DNA from 2 places in the Arthrobacter sp. zg-Y40 genome. Region 2 is predicted to be linked to the other one. Evidence: riboswitches for the same ligand, from Rfam matches in the RefSeq annotation. Region 2 holds a riboswitch; the other holds the start of a gene.
The links. A riboswitch is a leader RNA that binds a small molecule or an ion and turns the genes downstream of it on or off. The one in region 2 is predicted to bind cyclic di-AMP.
Positions count from the first base shown of each region.

Region 1: another riboswitch for cyclic di-AMP. It lies ahead of LJ754_RS09545 (LysM peptidoglycan-binding domain-containing protein); the one in region 2 lies ahead of LJ754_RS11570 (M23 family metallopeptidase).

Region 1 covers NZ_JAJFZS010000008.1:459,700-467,511, forward strand. The annotation lists partial or broken gene LJ754_RS09520 (glycosyltransferase family 2 protein) at 1-249, opposite strand, end outside; gene LJ754_RS09525 (YeeE/YedE family protein) at 442-1,494, shown strand; gene LJ754_RS09530 (sulfurtransferase TusA family protein) at 1,528-1,755, shown strand; gene ligD (non-homologous end-joining DNA ligase) at 1,798-2,820, opposite strand; gene LJ754_RS09540 (MFS transporter) at 2,867-4,087, opposite strand; cyclic di-AMP (ydaO/yuaA leader) riboswitch at 4,523-4,672, shown strand; gene LJ754_RS09545 (LysM peptidoglycan-binding domain-containing protein) at 4,677-5,594, shown strand; gene LJ754_RS09550 (response regulator) at 5,747-6,421, opposite strand; gene LJ754_RS09555 (ATP-binding protein) at 6,418-7,812, opposite strand, start outside.
Region 2 covers NZ_JAJFZS010000011.1:16,132-23,943, forward strand. The annotation lists gene serC (phosphoserine transaminase) at 1-273, opposite strand, end outside; gene LJ754_RS11565 (metal-dependent transcriptional regulator) at 488-1,186, shown strand; cyclic di-AMP (ydaO/yuaA leader) riboswitch at 1,277-1,471, shown strand; gene LJ754_RS11570 (M23 family metallopeptidase) at 1,475-2,239, shown strand; cyclic di-AMP (ydaO/yuaA leader) riboswitch at 2,365-2,523, shown strand; gene LJ754_RS16845 (NlpC/P60 family protein) at 2,527-3,336, shown strand; gene LJ754_RS11580 (NlpC/P60 family protein) at 3,359-4,150, shown strand; gene LJ754_RS11585 (HNH endonuclease) at 4,397-4,897, shown strand; gene mobA (molybdenum cofactor guanylyltransferase) at 4,897-5,553, shown strand; gene LJ754_RS11595 (DUF6457 domain-containing protein) at 5,553-5,837, shown strand; gene LJ754_RS11600 (molybdopterin molybdotransferase MoeA) at 5,834-7,129, shown strand; gene fdhD (formate dehydrogenase accessory sulfurtransferase FdhD) at 7,215-7,812, shown strand, end outside.

The DNA of each region.
Region 1 (7,812 bases), on a different contig from region 2:
GAGCCGGGCCAGCCATTCCCCGTTTGCCTCATCGAATCCGCGGAAGGTTGCCGCAGCCACTCCGACGTTGGGCTCATAGACGCGCCGGACGCCTGCGGCACGGCAGACGGCCGCGGTGCCGTCGGTGCTGGCGTTGTCCACCACCACAATCTCATCCGGTACCCGCGTCTGCTGCGCCAGTGCCCGCAGGCAGACGGCGAGCATCGCCGCGTCATTGCGGGCGGGAATTACCACCGAGATAGTCGACATCTCATCCTGACGGCCCGGTCCGGGTGGGGCTTTGTCGATTCTGCCACGCGCAGTGTCCACCGGCACGTCACAGGGCTTAACCCGCGGTAATGCCGGGCCACATTCCTTGGCTGCGGGAAACCTGCGGAACTAGCGTTGCTGAACCGCGGCGGATACCCGCCCCAAAAGGTTCTTCCCCTAGGAGCAGTTGCAATGCTTATTTCAGGCCTGCTGGTTGGCGTTGCCCTCGGTTTCGTGATGCAACGGGGGCGTTTCTGCGTCACCGGTGCGTTCCGGGACGTGTGGGTCACCCGCAGCACCCGCTGGCTTACGGCCTTCCTGGTGGTGGTGGCCGTGCAGAGCGTCGGCGTCTTCGCCCTCGACGCCGCCGGGGTCATCAGCCTCTCCGCCAACGCATTCCCGTGGCTGGCCACGATTATTGGCGGGTTTATCTTCGGTTTCGCCATAGTGCTGGCCGGGGGCTGCGCAACCGGCACCTATTACCGCGCCGGTGAAGGGCTGGTGGGCAGCTGGTTCGCCCTGGCCGCCTATGCCCTGTTCGCGGCCATCATGAAGACGGGCCCGCTGTCCGGCTTCAACACGGCCATGTGCTCGGTGACCGTGGAACAGAGCAACTTCTATTCGGTGCTGGGAGTATCACCCTGGCTGTTTGTGGCCCTGCTGGTCGCCGGCGTCGGCCTGGCGGTCCGCCACCACCTGCGCAAGCCGAAGATCCGCCTGGCATCGCTGCCTCCGGCGAAAACCGGACTGGCGCACCTGCTGTTCGAGAAGCCGTGGAACGCCTTCGCCACCGCTGTAGTGATTGGCCTGATCGCCATTGCCGCGTGGCCGCTGAGCTGGGCCACCGGCCGCCAGGACGGGCTGGGCATCACGACGCCGTCCTCCAAGCTGGTGGGCTACCTGGTCACCGGTGATCCGGAACTGGTGGACTGGGGTGTGTTCCTGGTGATCGGCATCCTGCTTGGCTCCTACATTGCGGCCAAGGGCAGCGGCGAGTTCCGGGTCCGCGTGCCCGACGCCGCCACCGTCCTCAAGAGCTTGGGCGGCGGTGCCCTGATGGGCATCGGTGCCGCGCTGGCCGGCGGGTGCACCATCGGAAACGCCATGGTGCAGACCGCGCAGTTCAGCTTCCAGGGCTGGACGGCCCTGGTCTTTATGATCCTCGGCACCGGCCTGGCCGCGAAGCTGACCATCCTCAACCGCCGCTCGGCGCCTGCTCCGGCCCGCGTGCCCGCCGGCGTCTAACCCCACCCCCGCAAGAAGAAAAGGAACACCACAATGGCTCAGGTCACCCTGGAAACCAACGGATCCGTCTGCCCCTTCCCGCTCGTGGAAGCAAAAGAGGCTATGAAGACGCTGAACACCGGAGACGAACTCGTGATCAACTTCGACTGCACGCAGGCTACGGATGCCATCCCCCGCTGGGCGGCGGAAAGCGGCTACCCGGTTACGGACTTCGCCAAGACCGGGCCGGCAGAATGGTCCATTACGGTGCAGAAGGCCTAGCGGTATCAGGACCGTCTGCCGGTTTTAGTCCCCGTACTGCAGCTAATCCTTCCGGCGTGCCCGGCTGGGCTGCACCCGGGGCGGCTCACCGGGCATTTTGGGATAGTCCGGCGGGAACGGCAGCTCGCCCAGCCCGTTGGACACATCCCGTTCCCACCATTGGAGCAGGACGTCGATGGATCCAGGGTTCCGGTACATGTCCGCCCACGGGTCCCGTACCGTGCGCAGCCGTTCCGGAATGGTGGCGATGGTGAAGTCCGCCGGATGCACGTGCTCCAGTTCGTCCCAGGTAATCGGGCAGGAAACCGGTGCATCCGGCAAGGCCCGCGGACTGTAGGCACCTGCCATGGTGCGGTCCCGGTTGGCCTGGTTGAAGTCCACGAAAACGCGCTCTCCGCGCTCCTCCTTCCACCACGCCGTCGTCACCTGCTCCGGCATCCGGCGCTCCACCTCCCGGGCCGCGGCGATCACCGCGTGCCGCACCTCCAGGAACTCATGCTCGGGCCGGATCGGGGCGAAGAGGTGGATGCCGCGGTTGCCCGAGGTCTTGATGAATGCCTCCAGGCCGGCCTCGGCCAGGATGGTGCGCAGCTCTTGGGCCGGGCGGACGGTGTCGTTGAAATCGGTTCCCGGCTGCGGGTCCAGGTCTATGCGCAGCTGGTCCGGGTTGTCCGTGTCTTCCGCCCGGGACGGCCACGGATGGAACACCACGGTGTTCATCTGCACGGCCCAGACGGCGGCGGCCGGCTCGTCCAGCACCACCTGCGGATGGGACCGGGCGCTGGGGTACTTCACGGTGACCCCTCGCATCCAGTCCGGCATGCCGCGCGGCGGGTTCTTGGAGAAGAAGACTTCGCCGCCGATGCCTTCCGGAAAGCGTTCCAGCGACACCGGCCGGTCGCCGTTGGCGCGGATGAAGGCCTCGCCCACCTCGGCTACGTAACGGGCCAGGTCGAGTTTGGTGATACCCGGCTTGGGCCAGAGCACCCGCCCCGGACTGGAGATGCGGACCTGCCGCTCCCCTTCCGGACCGGGAACGGTCAGGGTGGTTTCCTCACGTGCCATGGGCCTGCTTCCCCTCTAAGGACCTGTGATCCACGAGGTTACCGTGTCAGGCGGCAGGAACGCCCAGCTTGGGATCCACCGGTGTGCCGGGGCGGACATTCTTGCGGCCGTGCACAAAGTGGTACAGCACGGTGGATGCCAGCACGACGGCGGCCAGCACCCAGTACATTCCGTGGTACCCGGTAACCGGCAGGAGCATGCCCAGCAGCAGCGGCCCCACGCCAATGCCTGCGTCCATGAGGATGAAGAACGTGGAGGTGGCCAGACCGATCCGGTGCGCCGGTGCCATGCTGACGGCGATCGCCTGGGCGCACGGCATCAGGGCGCCGAATCCGAAGCCCAGGAAGATCCCGGCCACTGCCAGCACGGCGTTGTTGGGTGCGTAGGCCAGCAGGGCCAGGCCGGCGGCGAAGGACACCAGAGTCGGGTAAATCACGGCATTGTCGCCGTGGCGGTCCTGGATGCGTCCCACAAAGAGCCGGGACACCAGCACCACCGCGGCATAGACCACAAAGAAGAGGCTGGCACCGAGGACCAGGCCCTCGGACTGGGCGTAGGAGTTCAGGAAGGACAGGACTCCCGCGTAGGCGGCGCCGGCTATGAACATTACGGAGGCAATGGACAAGGCTCCGGGATCAATGATGTCCGTCAGGTGCATCCGCCACTTGTTCTTCTGTTCCTCCAGCGTGGGCGTGCGCTCGGGCAGGCGCAGCACCAGGGACAGGACAAGTGCGACCGCGGCGCAGGCGGTGGTGACCAGGAAGAGGGCGCGGTAACTCACCGAATCCACCAGCATGACGGCGAGGAACGGCCCGACGGCGGTGGCCAGTGTGGTCGAAATGCCGAAGTAGCCGGTGCCTTCCCCGCGCCGGTTGATCGGGATTAGCCCCATCACGGACGCTGAAAGGCTCGTGCTGGCCGCGCCGAACGCTGCACCGTGGATGATCCGCACGGTAAGCAGCAGGGCCAGGCTGTCCGCCGGGATGTACAGGAGTGCGGCCACAACGAAGACGGCCAGGCTGACAATCAGCAGCCGGCGCCGTCCGACAAAGTCGAGGAACTTGCCCGCGAAAACCCGGGCCAGCAGGGCGCCGATAACAAAGGAACCGGATGCGAAGCCGCCGGCGCTGTCCGAGGCCGCGAATTCCTCAACGGCATACAGGGCCATGCTGGTCATCAGCAGGTAGAACACCATTGAGAGGAACAGATTGGTGATGATCGCCAGCACAAATCCCTTGGTCCATAATTTCTGACCGCTGCCAGCCACTGCGTTCTCCTGTTTTCTCCGATACGCGCCGCCACCGATTGGAAGGCGACCTAACGATCTTACGCGCGGACACGGGCGCCCGGGCTGCTGCGGAAGGAAAAAGCGACGAAGGCCACAGGACTGCGGGGTAGTGGAAAAGCCATCAGGGGCATCAGGAACCACACATGTATCACTTCCCGGGCCCACCGCCACCCGGATGCGGCCCCGCAGCAGCCGGACCGAGACTGAACGGCCCGGAATTTCCGGTGCCAGAGTGACTAAACAGGAGCAAAGTAATTTCCTGCGCCTAGCACACAGCGGCGCCACTCACACCCTCCAGAGAAGCTGATCACTAAATGGTTATCCAACCGTAACCGTCTCGTATGGTTGAACGCATGCCGCTTTCTGATGCGGCTCCCCCGGGCTTGTTACCTAGCTCTGCCGCTGGTCCGGGGTCCACAGAACGCACCACCACGGCAGAGGCGGGGGAACCAATTACGGGTTCCTTGAATCCTTGGGGTTAAGCCAAACCGGATTCAGTCCGGTCGGCCGGGTGACTCCCATCCGCATCCGACAGCTCACCTCGCAGGTATCGGGAGAGGTTATCTACATGTCTTTCAACAAGTCCCAGGGACGCCACCGCGCCGAGACCACCGGCGTTTGGTCCACCATCTCACTGGCCACCGCTACCCGCGGACGGACCATCGGCAGCACCGCAGCCGTTGTCGCCGCAGGTTCGGGCCTGATGCTCGGTATGGCCGCACCGGCCTCCGCCGGCGTTGTGGCCAACGACAACTACACACCCACCCAGACCACGGCACCGGCCGCACCGGTTGCTCCGGCAGCTCCGGCTGCTCCGGTTGCCGCCCCCGTAGTTGAGGCTGCTCCCGTGGCCGCTCCGGCGGCCGCTTCCACCCACACCGTAGTTGCCGGTGACACCCTCGGTGCCATCGCCAGCACCTACGGTACGAGCCTGGAGAACATCCTCTCCCTCAACGGCCTGTCCATGGCCTCCGTCATCTACCCCGGTGACGTTGTGACCTTGTCCGGTGACGGCGCTGCTGCTGCCCCCGAGCTCAGCTACGCTGCCGCGTCCTACTCCACCGAGGCTTACGCCGCTCCGGTCCAGGCCGCTGCCGCCAACACCGGCGTGATCAGCACGCAGGCCACCTCCGTGACTCCGTCTCCGGCCGCTGCACCGGTGGGCGGCACCAACGCCATCATGCTGGCCTCGGCCTACTCGCAGCTGGGCGCAGCCCAGGACTGCACCGTGCTGGTTGAGGTTGCGCTCCGCGCCGCCGGCCACTCCGTAGGCGACCTTGCTCCCGCCCAGCTGGCGGCATACGGCACCCAGGTCTCCACCCCGGAGCCCGGCGACATGGTCTACTACGCCGACGGCGGCATGGGCCTGGCCCACATTGCCATCTACGTAGGCAACGGCGAAGCCATCCACAGCGGCTGGAACGGCAACCAGACCGTAGTCCAGTCCGTCAACGTCGGCTCCGGCCCCGTGTTCTACCGCGCATAAGGCTCCACCGCCCTATCGCACGGCCGGCAGGCGTTAGTCCGCTGACCAAACAAAGCGTCCGTTCCCTTCCCGGGAACGGACGCTCTGTTGTTAAGTGTCCTTGACGTTATCTGCCCCGGCCCTTGTGGAATCCCGCGGACCGGAGCGGGCCGTCAGGGCACAAACCGGTATCCCATGCCGTGTTCGGTCAGCAGGTGGGCGGGACTGGCCGGATCGGCCTCCAGCTTCCGCCGCAGCTGGCCGATGTACAGGCGCAGGTAGCCGGAGTCCGTTGTTCCGGGACCCCACACGTTGTGCAGCAGGGTCTGCTGGGTCACCAGCATCCCGGGATGGGCCAGCAGTTCGGAGAGGAAGCGCCACTCGGTAGGCGTCAGCCGGACGTCGGCGCCGTCCTTGAGGCGGGCGATCCGCCGGGCGGCCAGGTCCACGCGGACCGCGCCGAACGTGATCTCGCTGGGACCGGCGGCGGCCGGCACCCGGCGGGAAAGGGCACGGATCCGGGCCAGCAGCTCCTCGGTGGAAAACGGCTTGGTCACATAGTCGTCAGCCCCCAGGTCCAGGGCGCGGACTTTGTCTGCCGGGTCCACCCGGCCTGACACCACCAGGATGGGCACCGCACTCCACCCGCGGACCGCTTCAATAACGTCCATCCCGCTGAGCCCGGGCATTCCCAGGTCCAGGACCAGCAGGTCCGGATGCGTGTCCACCGCCTTCCGGATGGCAGCGCTGCCGCTTTCAGCCGTCACTACCTCGTACCCGTACGCGCCCAGGGTGATGCGCAGGGCGCGCAGGATCTGGACGTCGTCGTCCGCTATCAGAATCTTCATCCCGCCACCGCCCGATTGGACCGTCCCGGGATGGAAACCCGTGCTGCAGCCGGCAGCGAGAGGACCATGGTCAGCCCGCCGCCGGGGGTGTCTTCGGTTTCCAGTGTTCCGCCCATTCCTTCCGTAAATCCTTTTGCCAGTGCCAGGCCAAGCCCCAGTCCGGTGGAGTTATCCGTGTCCCCCAGCCGCTGGAAGGGAACAAATATTTCCCCCTTCCGCTGTTCGGGAACACCGGGACCCGAGTCTATGACGCGGATTTCCACCCGGCCGGCAAACTCGCTGACGGACAGCACCGTCTTGCTGCCCTCCGGACTGAAACGCATTGCATTTGCCAGCAGGTTCACCAGCACCCGCTGCAGCAGCACCGGGTCAGCTGTGACGGTGCGCTGGACGGAGGGAATTTCCAGCTCGACTTCGGCGGGGCCCAGTTCCAGCTCCTCCAGTGCCGGCAGCACCGCGTCGGCCACGTCCACCGGTGCCAGGCTCACGCCCACCACCCCGGCCTGGAGCCGGCTGACGTCCAGCAGGCTCGTGACCAGGCCGGACAGCGAGGCAAGGGACTCTTCCGCCGTGGCCAGCAGTTCGTTCCGGTCCTGTTCGGACCAGGTGACGTCCGTAGCGCGCAGGCCCGTGACGGCGGCAGTGGCGGCGGTCAGCGGCCGGCGCAGGTCATGCCCGACGGCGGCCAGCAGGGCCGTGCGAACCTTGTCGGCTTCGGCCAGCGAGCCGAGGCCGCGCGCGGTTTCGGTCAGTTCCCGGTGCTCCAGTGCTGCCTCCAGCTGCGCGGTGATGACCGCCAGCAGCCGGCGGTCTGAGGCAGCCAGTTCGCGGCCCCAGAGGTCCAGGAAGCCGTTCTCCCCTACCGGCAGGCGGGTGAACGCAGGGTCTTCGGGTTCGGCCTTGTCCGGCCAGTCGCCGTCGGAGTACAGATCCGCTCCGTCCACCCGCAGCCGGGCCGCGCTGACATTGAACGCCTCCCGGGTGCGTCCCACCAATGCTGCCAGGGCATCCTCGCCGCGCAGCACGCTGCCTGCCACGGATGCGAGCAGCTCTGATTCCGAGGCGGAGCGCCGGGCGGTGCGCGCGCGCCGCGCCGCAGCGTCCACCACGTAGCTGACCAGCATCGCATTGACCACATAGAGTCCCAGCGCCAGCATGTGCGACGGCGTGGCCACCGTCACGGTGTAGAGCGGTGAGATGAAGAAGAAGTCCAGGGTGAGGCCCGAGAGCAGCGCGGCGAACAATGCGGGCCAGATACCGCCGACCAGGGCCACAAGGATCACCAGCAGCTGGTAGCTCAGGACGTCGCCGGTAATGGTTTCCGCGCTTTGGGCGGCCACCAGGGCGGCGGTGAGCAGCGGACCGCCCACCAGCGCGAAGGCGAAGCCCAG
Region 2 (7,812 bases):
GAAAGCGGCGACGTCCCAGAAAGCAGTGGAGCCGCCCACGCCCAGAACTACCTCGTAGCCCTCCGGAGCGGAGAACAGCTCGGCCAGTCCCTCGCGGATGCTGCCCACGAGGTTCCGCACGGGTGCCTGGCGGTGGGAGGTGCCCAGAAGCCCGGTGCCGGCACGTTCCAGCGCCGCCATCTGTTCCGGACGTACTTTGGACGGCCCGGCACCAAAGCGGCCGTCCTGCGGGAGGAGTTCAGCGGGAATCTTCAGTGCGGCGGTGTCGCCCATTGTGTCGCTCCAAGCGTGTCGAACGGAAAGCGCGTCTGCATTTCCATTCTGCCGCACCGCTTTCTTTCGGACGGTTTATGACCGCCGCCACAGGGATGTGTGGCGGGAAGCCCGCAATTTTCGGGCGGTCCGGCCGGTAGGCTAACGTGTTGGCGTAGACCCGGGCAGCGCGTTTTGCCGCTGTCCTCTTGCCTTCTACTAGGAGCGGCCCGTCATGACGGATCTCATTGACACAACTGAGATGTATCTCAGGACCATCCTGGAGCTGGAAGAAGAGAACATTGTGGCGCTGCGGGCGCGTATTGCCGAGCGGCTGAGGCACTCAGGCCCCACCGTGTCCCAGACCGTTGGCCGGATGGAGCGTGACGGCCTCGTGGTGGTGGCGGGAACCCGCCGGCTCGAACTGACGGAACTGGGCCGCCGGCGCGCTACCGAGGTGATGCGCAAGCACCGGCTCGCGGAGCGGCTGCTCTCGGACGTTATCGGCCTGGACTGGGCCTACGTCCACGACGAGGCCTGCCGGTGGGAACACGTGATGAGTGAGCGCGTGGAGCGCCGGCTGTATGAGCTGCTGGGACATCCCACGGAATCCCCTTACGGCAATCCGATTCCAGGCCTCGAGGGCATCGGCGGAGAGCCGGCACCGGTCTTCCACCAGGGCGTGCATGACCTGGTCTCTGCCGTGGCTGCCGTAGAGACAGGGTCCAAGTTGACCCTCCTGCGGCTGGCCGAACCCATCCAGGTGGAGCCGGAGCTGCTGTCCCAGCTGGATGAAGCCGGGCTGCGCCCCGGTGCGGAAATCACCGCCGAAGTCGTAGGCGGCTACATTTCCGTGCGTGTCCCCGGCATCGAAGGAGCGCTTGAATTGCCGGCAGAAGTGGCCGCACACGTTTTTGTGGCACACGCCGGGTAACGGAATGGTTACTTTTGGGACATTTACCCTATAGTGAATTCCGACGTTGAAACACCATCGTTATCCGGTCTGTCCGCCGAGCCCTGCCAACGGACCGGAGCACCAAACTCGTCAGGCAGGGGCGGAGGACCCAATTTCCGGCAGAAGAACTGCCTTGGGGTGAAGCCTTCCGGAGGCCGGCGGCAAAACGTGCATAGAAGCACGCAGTGCCGGCGGTGAGCCGAGGGCCGAGTTTCTCTACTCGAATCCGACAGCTAACTTCGCAGGCGTTCCAAGAGAGGGAAACACTTGTCGAAGCATGCTGCTTCGGGGCGCCGCCGTGCGGCTGCCCCTGTTGCGCCCGCCCGCCGGCGCAGCTCCCCGCCCTCCGGGCGCAGGCGGGTTGAAACAAAAACCCTGTCCATGGGTGGCGCCGCCCAAAAGGTGGCCATCACCGCCGCCACATCAGGCCTGATCCTCACCGCAGCGCTGCCCACCTCCGCGGCCGCTGACGATCCCGTCCAGCCGCAGCCGGTTTCGGCCGACACACCGGTTTCCGCGGATGCCAACGCGAACATCGGATTTGCCCGCGCCGGGTTGAGCAGCAGCTATGACCCGGACGCCAAGCTGGCTTCCGTCGGCGTGGCAGCAGGGTCCCACACGGTCCCCGCGGCCGCTAAGGGCACGCTGTCCACCCCGCTGGATTCCGCGCTGGTGGAGACATCGGGATTCGGCCACCGCGTCAGCCCCATTACGGGCGAAACCGGGGAAATGCATAACGGCCAGGATTTCGCCGCCACCTGCGGCACCGCAGTAAACGCAGCTGCTTCCGGAAAAGTGGTCTTCGCCGGCTGGCACCCCTACGGCGGCGGCAACCGCGTTGTCATTGACCACGGCAACGGGGTCGAAACCACCTATAACCACCTATCCGCCATTTCCGTGTCGGTAGGCAGCGAAATCAAGCGTGGAAACCTGGTGGGAGCAAGCGGAACAACGGGCTCTTCCACGGGTTGCCACCTGCATTTCGAGGTCATGGTTAACGGTGAAGTAGTGGACCCGCTGAACTGGTTGTAACCGCACGAATATCATTTCGTGACCGGAACGTGACATAGCGCAAATGTTGCTGTACGCTCGTCCTCGTGCCCGATTGGCCAAAGATCGGGCACCTTCGAACAGATCGCCTAGCTCTGCCACTGTTTGAAGTCCGTTCGCAGAATCGCATGGCAGAGGCGGGGGAACCAATTTCGGGTTTCGCAAGAAGCCCTTGGGGTTAAGTTGCAAATGGCTTTAGGCCTGGCAACCGGGTGACTCCCATCCGAATCCGACAGCTCACCTCGTAGGCAATTGGGAGAGGCAAACCTGTGTCATCACACGCTCATGGCCGCCGTCGCGCAGCCACCGTTCAGACCAACCCGATTACTGCACTTTCCAAGGCAGTCAGCAGCAACGCAGGCATGGTAGGCCGTCAGGCCGCCGTCGTTGTGGCAGCATCCGGCCTCGTGCTGGCTGCAGGACTCCCTGCACAGGCAGCGTCCGTCAGCATGGACCGCCAGGCACTCGAATCCACCCCGCTGAATGTTGTAGCCGGGACAGTCAAGGCTAATGCGGACGCGGACGTAAAGCTTGCGGTCATGGAAGCACCCAGCTCCATCTCCGGCGAAGAATACCGCGCACAGGTAGCAGCTGAAGAAGCCGCAGCCGCAGCAGCTGCTGAGGCCCAGGCCCAGCAGGCAGCAGCAACCCAGCAGGCAGCAGCAACCCAGCGTGCCGCTGCTTCCCGTGTTGCCGCACCTGTTGCAAACGGCGCAGTACAGACCGCATCCTCCACTCCCGCAGCACCGGCCGCTGACGCCGTAGCTCCGGGCAATGTGGCCGCCGGCCTCGTGGCCTCGGCTTACAGCCAGATCGGCGTGGCGCAGGATTGCACCGCCATGGTCGAGAAGGCCCTGCGCTCCGTCGGCAAGTCCGTCGGCGACCTGGCTCCCGGCCAGTTCTTCCAGTACGGCACCGTTGTTGGCAGCCCCGCTCCCGGTGACCTGGTCATCAGTGCTACCCACGTCGCCATCTACGTTGGCAACGGACAGGTCATCAGCGGCGGTCTGAACGGTATGAACACCGGTCTGCACAGCCTCTCCGACCTGCACGGCTACAGCTTCGTCCGCGTCTCCTAAGCCCTGGTCTTCGAGAACAATCATGACCTCGACAATTGAGCGCGCCCGCCACCGGGCGCCGGTTGAACGCACCAGCACGCTGAACGCCCTTGCAGGTGCGGTCAGTGCAAACGCAGGAACGGTTGGCCGCCAGGCTGCCGTTATCGCAGCTGCCTCAGGCTTGGTCCTCACCACCGGTGTGGCCGCCAATGCTTCCGGCACGGAGCCCCTGCGGGATGTCCAGACGAGCACCCTGGATCTCACGGCAGCAAAGCTCGACAAAGTGTCTGCAGAAGCTGTGCTTCACTTTGAGTTCGAAGGCATTGCGGGCACCACTCCCGCGCCGGCTCCGGCAGCCCCTGTGGTGGAAGAGGCGCAGACCGCTCTCCAGGTTCAGGAAATGCCGGCCGCAGGTGCTGCGCAGGTTGCCCGCCCGGCATCCAACGCAGCTCCGGCGGCAAGGGTCAACACCGCCGCCGCCCCGGCACCGCAGGGCAGCCCCTCAGGGCTGGCCGCCACCATTGCTGCAGCAGCCTACGCCCAGCTGGGCGTCAACCAGGACTGCACCATGCTGGTGACCAATGCCCTGGCGGCTGCGGGGATCAACTTCCACGGATGGCCTGCCGGCTACCTGTCCCTTGGACGGACGGTCAGCGCAGCCGAGGCCATGCCCGGTGACTTGATCTACTACGCCGACGGCGGCATGGGCCTGGCCCACATTGCCGTATACGTAGGCGGTGGCCAAGCCGTGCACGGCGGCTTCAACGGCAACAGCACCGTTGTGGCACCGGCAGAACTCGGCTCGGGCGGCGTCTACATCCGCGTAGGCGGATAACGGCTTTTCTCTCCGGCCAAAAGCTCCTCCTTCGGGGGGAGCTTTTGCCGTTAACCGTCCGGGTCCGTCCCCGGGGACGGACCCGGACGGCGGAAGATGGCGCCAGCGCCCAGGGCAAGGTTTCGGCCCCGGAAATGGCCAAGACTGCATTCCCGTCATACTCTTGCATAGACAATCCGATGTGCCGTAAGTGTGCCGGTGTCTAGTATTCACTGGCTCATGGACGGCCGACGAAGAGGTATGTGCATGCGCACTCTCGTTCTGAATGCTGGATATGAACCGCTGGCCGTGATCACCTTCCGCCGCGCGCTGGTGCTGGTCCTGAGCGGGAAAGCGAGTGTGGTGGCGGAGAGCGGCGAGCCGGTAGTCGGGCCCTCTGAAATCCTCCCCAGACCCTCGGTTATCCTGCTCCACCGGTACGTCCGGGTCCCGTACCGGGAGGGCACCGTTGCCACCCGTCGGGGCGTGCTGCGCCGGGATAACCACGAATGCGCGTACTGCGGAAAGGCGGCAGCCACGGTGGACCATGTTGTTCCCCGTTCACGCGGCGGCGATGACAGCTGGGAGAACCTGGTTGCATGTTGCCTGCGCTGCAACAATACGAAGGGCGACAGGACGTTGGCACAGCTTGGCTGGCAGCTGCGTATTTCTCCGAAGGCGCCCCGTGGAGCGCGCTGGCAGATCCGCGAACTGGAGCGTCCGTCACCGCAATGGGACCCCTTCCTGCAGAATGACACTGCCGCCTGATGCCCGTTGTTCCGGTGTACGACGCCGTAATCCTCGCCGGCGGCCGTTCCTCCCGCCTCGGCGGCAGCCCCAAGGCACTGCTGCGTACCGGTGGGCGCACCCTGCTGGAAACCACCTTGGACGCGGTTGCCGGGGCCCGGCGTGTGGCCGTAGTGGGACCGGGCTCACTGCTGCCGCTGCTTGAGGACGCGTCCCGCGAAACCGTGCTGGTGCGGGAGGAACCGGTGTTCGGCGGCCCGGCAGCCGCTGTTGCAGCGGGGCTGGAAGCCCTGCCCGCCTCGGGTGACTGGACGCTGGTCCTGGCCTGCGATATGCCGCGAATTGCCTCCGCGGCCGGAGTCCTGCTGGATGCGGCCGTCAGCGATGATTCCGACGGCGACTCCACCCTTCTGGCCCTTGACGCTGACGGCAGGAGCCAGCCGCTGGCGGGCCTGTACCGGACCGCAGACCTTCGTCAGGCCGTCCTCGGCCATGCACCCGGCGGCCTGACGAACATGTCCATGAAGGCTCTGCTTGCTAGGGTGCAATGGAGGGGTGTTGATGTTCCCCCCATGAGTACCGCCGATGTCGACACTTGGGCGGACGCGCGGATCTTGGGCGTAAGCACCGAAGGAACCGCGTTAACAGCACCGTCCAGCGAAGCGAAGGAGCACTAATGCCAAGCCAGCAGGAACAACTCGAGGTGTGGAGCGGGAGACTGCTCAAGGCACTGGAGCTCGAGGGGACCCCCGTGGATATCTCCGCCGTGCTTGACCTCGCTGCGGCCGCAGCCCACAACGTGGTGCGGCCGGCAGCGCCGTTGACCACTTTTATTGCCGGGTACGCAGCGGGACTGGCTGCCGGCAGCGGACAGGCGACCGACGCCGCGTCCATGCGTTCGGCCATGGCGGTGGCAGCCGCCGAATGCCGGGACGCAGCAGACGAAGGGGATGCGCAATGAGTGAAAAAAGCGCTCCCGTTATCCTGCCCGCACAACCCAATGCGTCTTGGGCCCAGGCCCGGCACGCGGCCTATGCCGCCGCCCGCCCGCTGCCCTACGAAACCGTTCCACTGGACGAAGCGCTGGGGCGGATCCTTGCCCTGGAGACCTCCGCGCTGCAGCCCGTCCCGCATTATGCTTCCGCCGCAATGGACGGCTGGGCCATAGCCGGGCCTCCGCCCTGGACGGTCATCACCCAGGAGGAACCGGAAGTGGAACGCTGGCAGATCCACAAGGAGTCCGGGCGGCGGGCGCTGCAGCCCGGGGAAGCCGTGAAAATCCTCACGGGCGGATTGATTCCCGAAGGCGCCGACGCCGTCCTGCGGTCCGAGAGCGGCTCTGTTTCGAACACCACGCCGCCGCGCCTGACCCGCAACGACCGGGCCCGCGAATCCGAACCGGCCGCCGGGGAGCACATCCGGCCCGCCGGGGAAGAGGCATCTGCCGGAGAGACCACCATCCCCGCAGGCAAGCTGCTCAACCCTGCCCATATTGCCCTGGCCGCCGTCTGCGGCCACGACACGCTGCCGGTGCTGCGTTCACCGCGGGTGTCCCTGCTGCTGACCGGTGATGAAGTGATTGATGCGGGGCTCCCGGAACCGGGCCAGGTCCGGGATACCTTCGGACCGCAGCTGCCGCAGCTGGTGTCCATGCTCGGCGGCAAGGTGGATGTGGTGCGCCGGCTCCCGGACCGGCTGGAGGAAGTGGTAGCAGCGCTCAGCAGCGAAGCCACGGACGAAATGTCTATTGCGATGTCCTCCGGCGACGTCCTCATCACCACCGGCGGTACCGGACGTTCCGAGGCCGACCACTTGCGCCGTGCCTTGGAAGAAGTGGAAGCCGAGCTCCTGATCGACGGGATTGCGATGCGTCCGGGCCACCCCACCATGCTCGCCCGGCTCCGGGACGGCAGGCTCCTGGTGGCCCTGCCGGGTAACCCGCTGGCAGCCATGATGGCCGTTTTTACCATCCTCCAGCCCCTCTTGGACGGACTGCGCGGCGCTCCGATTTCCCGGGAACGCCACGTGTTGGCCGGTGTGGACCTGGAACCGCTGCCCGGCCGCACCAGGCTGGTGCCGTGCAGTATCCAGGAGGACCGGGCCATGCCGTCCCCCTACTTCCGCTCCGGCATGCTGCGCGGCCTGGCCGAAGCGGACGCCGTGATGGTGGTGCCGCCCGAAGGCTGCATCAGGGACCAAGCAGTGATGGCCCTTCCCCTGCCCTGGCAGGTCAACCGGGCGCCCGCAGGATAACGTGCCGTACGCGGGCACCCGCTGACTGCGGATCCCGCCGCGGAGGGGCAACATAGAAGCAGGAAACAGGAATCAGGGAGGCATCATGGGACGGGTCACCACACGGGGACGGGTCACGAAATTCCGGCTGGACGGAAACGTCAGCCGGCGCGACGACGTCTTGGCGGGGGAGGAGCCGCTGGAGATCCGGGTGGGAGGAAAGAGTTTCACCGTCACCATGCGCACCCCCGGCGACGACTTTGACCTGGTAGCCGGTTTCCTGGTCTCGGAGGGTGTGATCTGGGAGCCCGGCCAGCTCATCAGCCTGCGCTACTGCGCGGGTGTGGATGATGACGGCAAACAGACCTTCAACGTGGTGGATGTACAGCTGAGGCCCGGGACCCCGCTGCCGGATACCGGCATGGAACGGCACGTCTATACCTCCAGTTCCTGCGGCATCTGCGGCACGGCCTCCATCGAGGCCGTGCGCAAGTCCTCCCACTTTGATTTGGAGGGCGACGGCGTCCGGTTGCCCCTGGAGATGCTCGCGTCCCTGCCGGACCGGTTGCGCGAAGGGCAGAAGGTCTTCGACCGGACCGGCGGCGTGCACGCGGCCGGGCTCTTCAGTGCCGAAGGGGAGCTGCTGTGCCTGCGTGAGGACGTGGGCCGGCACAATGCGGTGGACAAGGTGGTGGGCTGGGCCC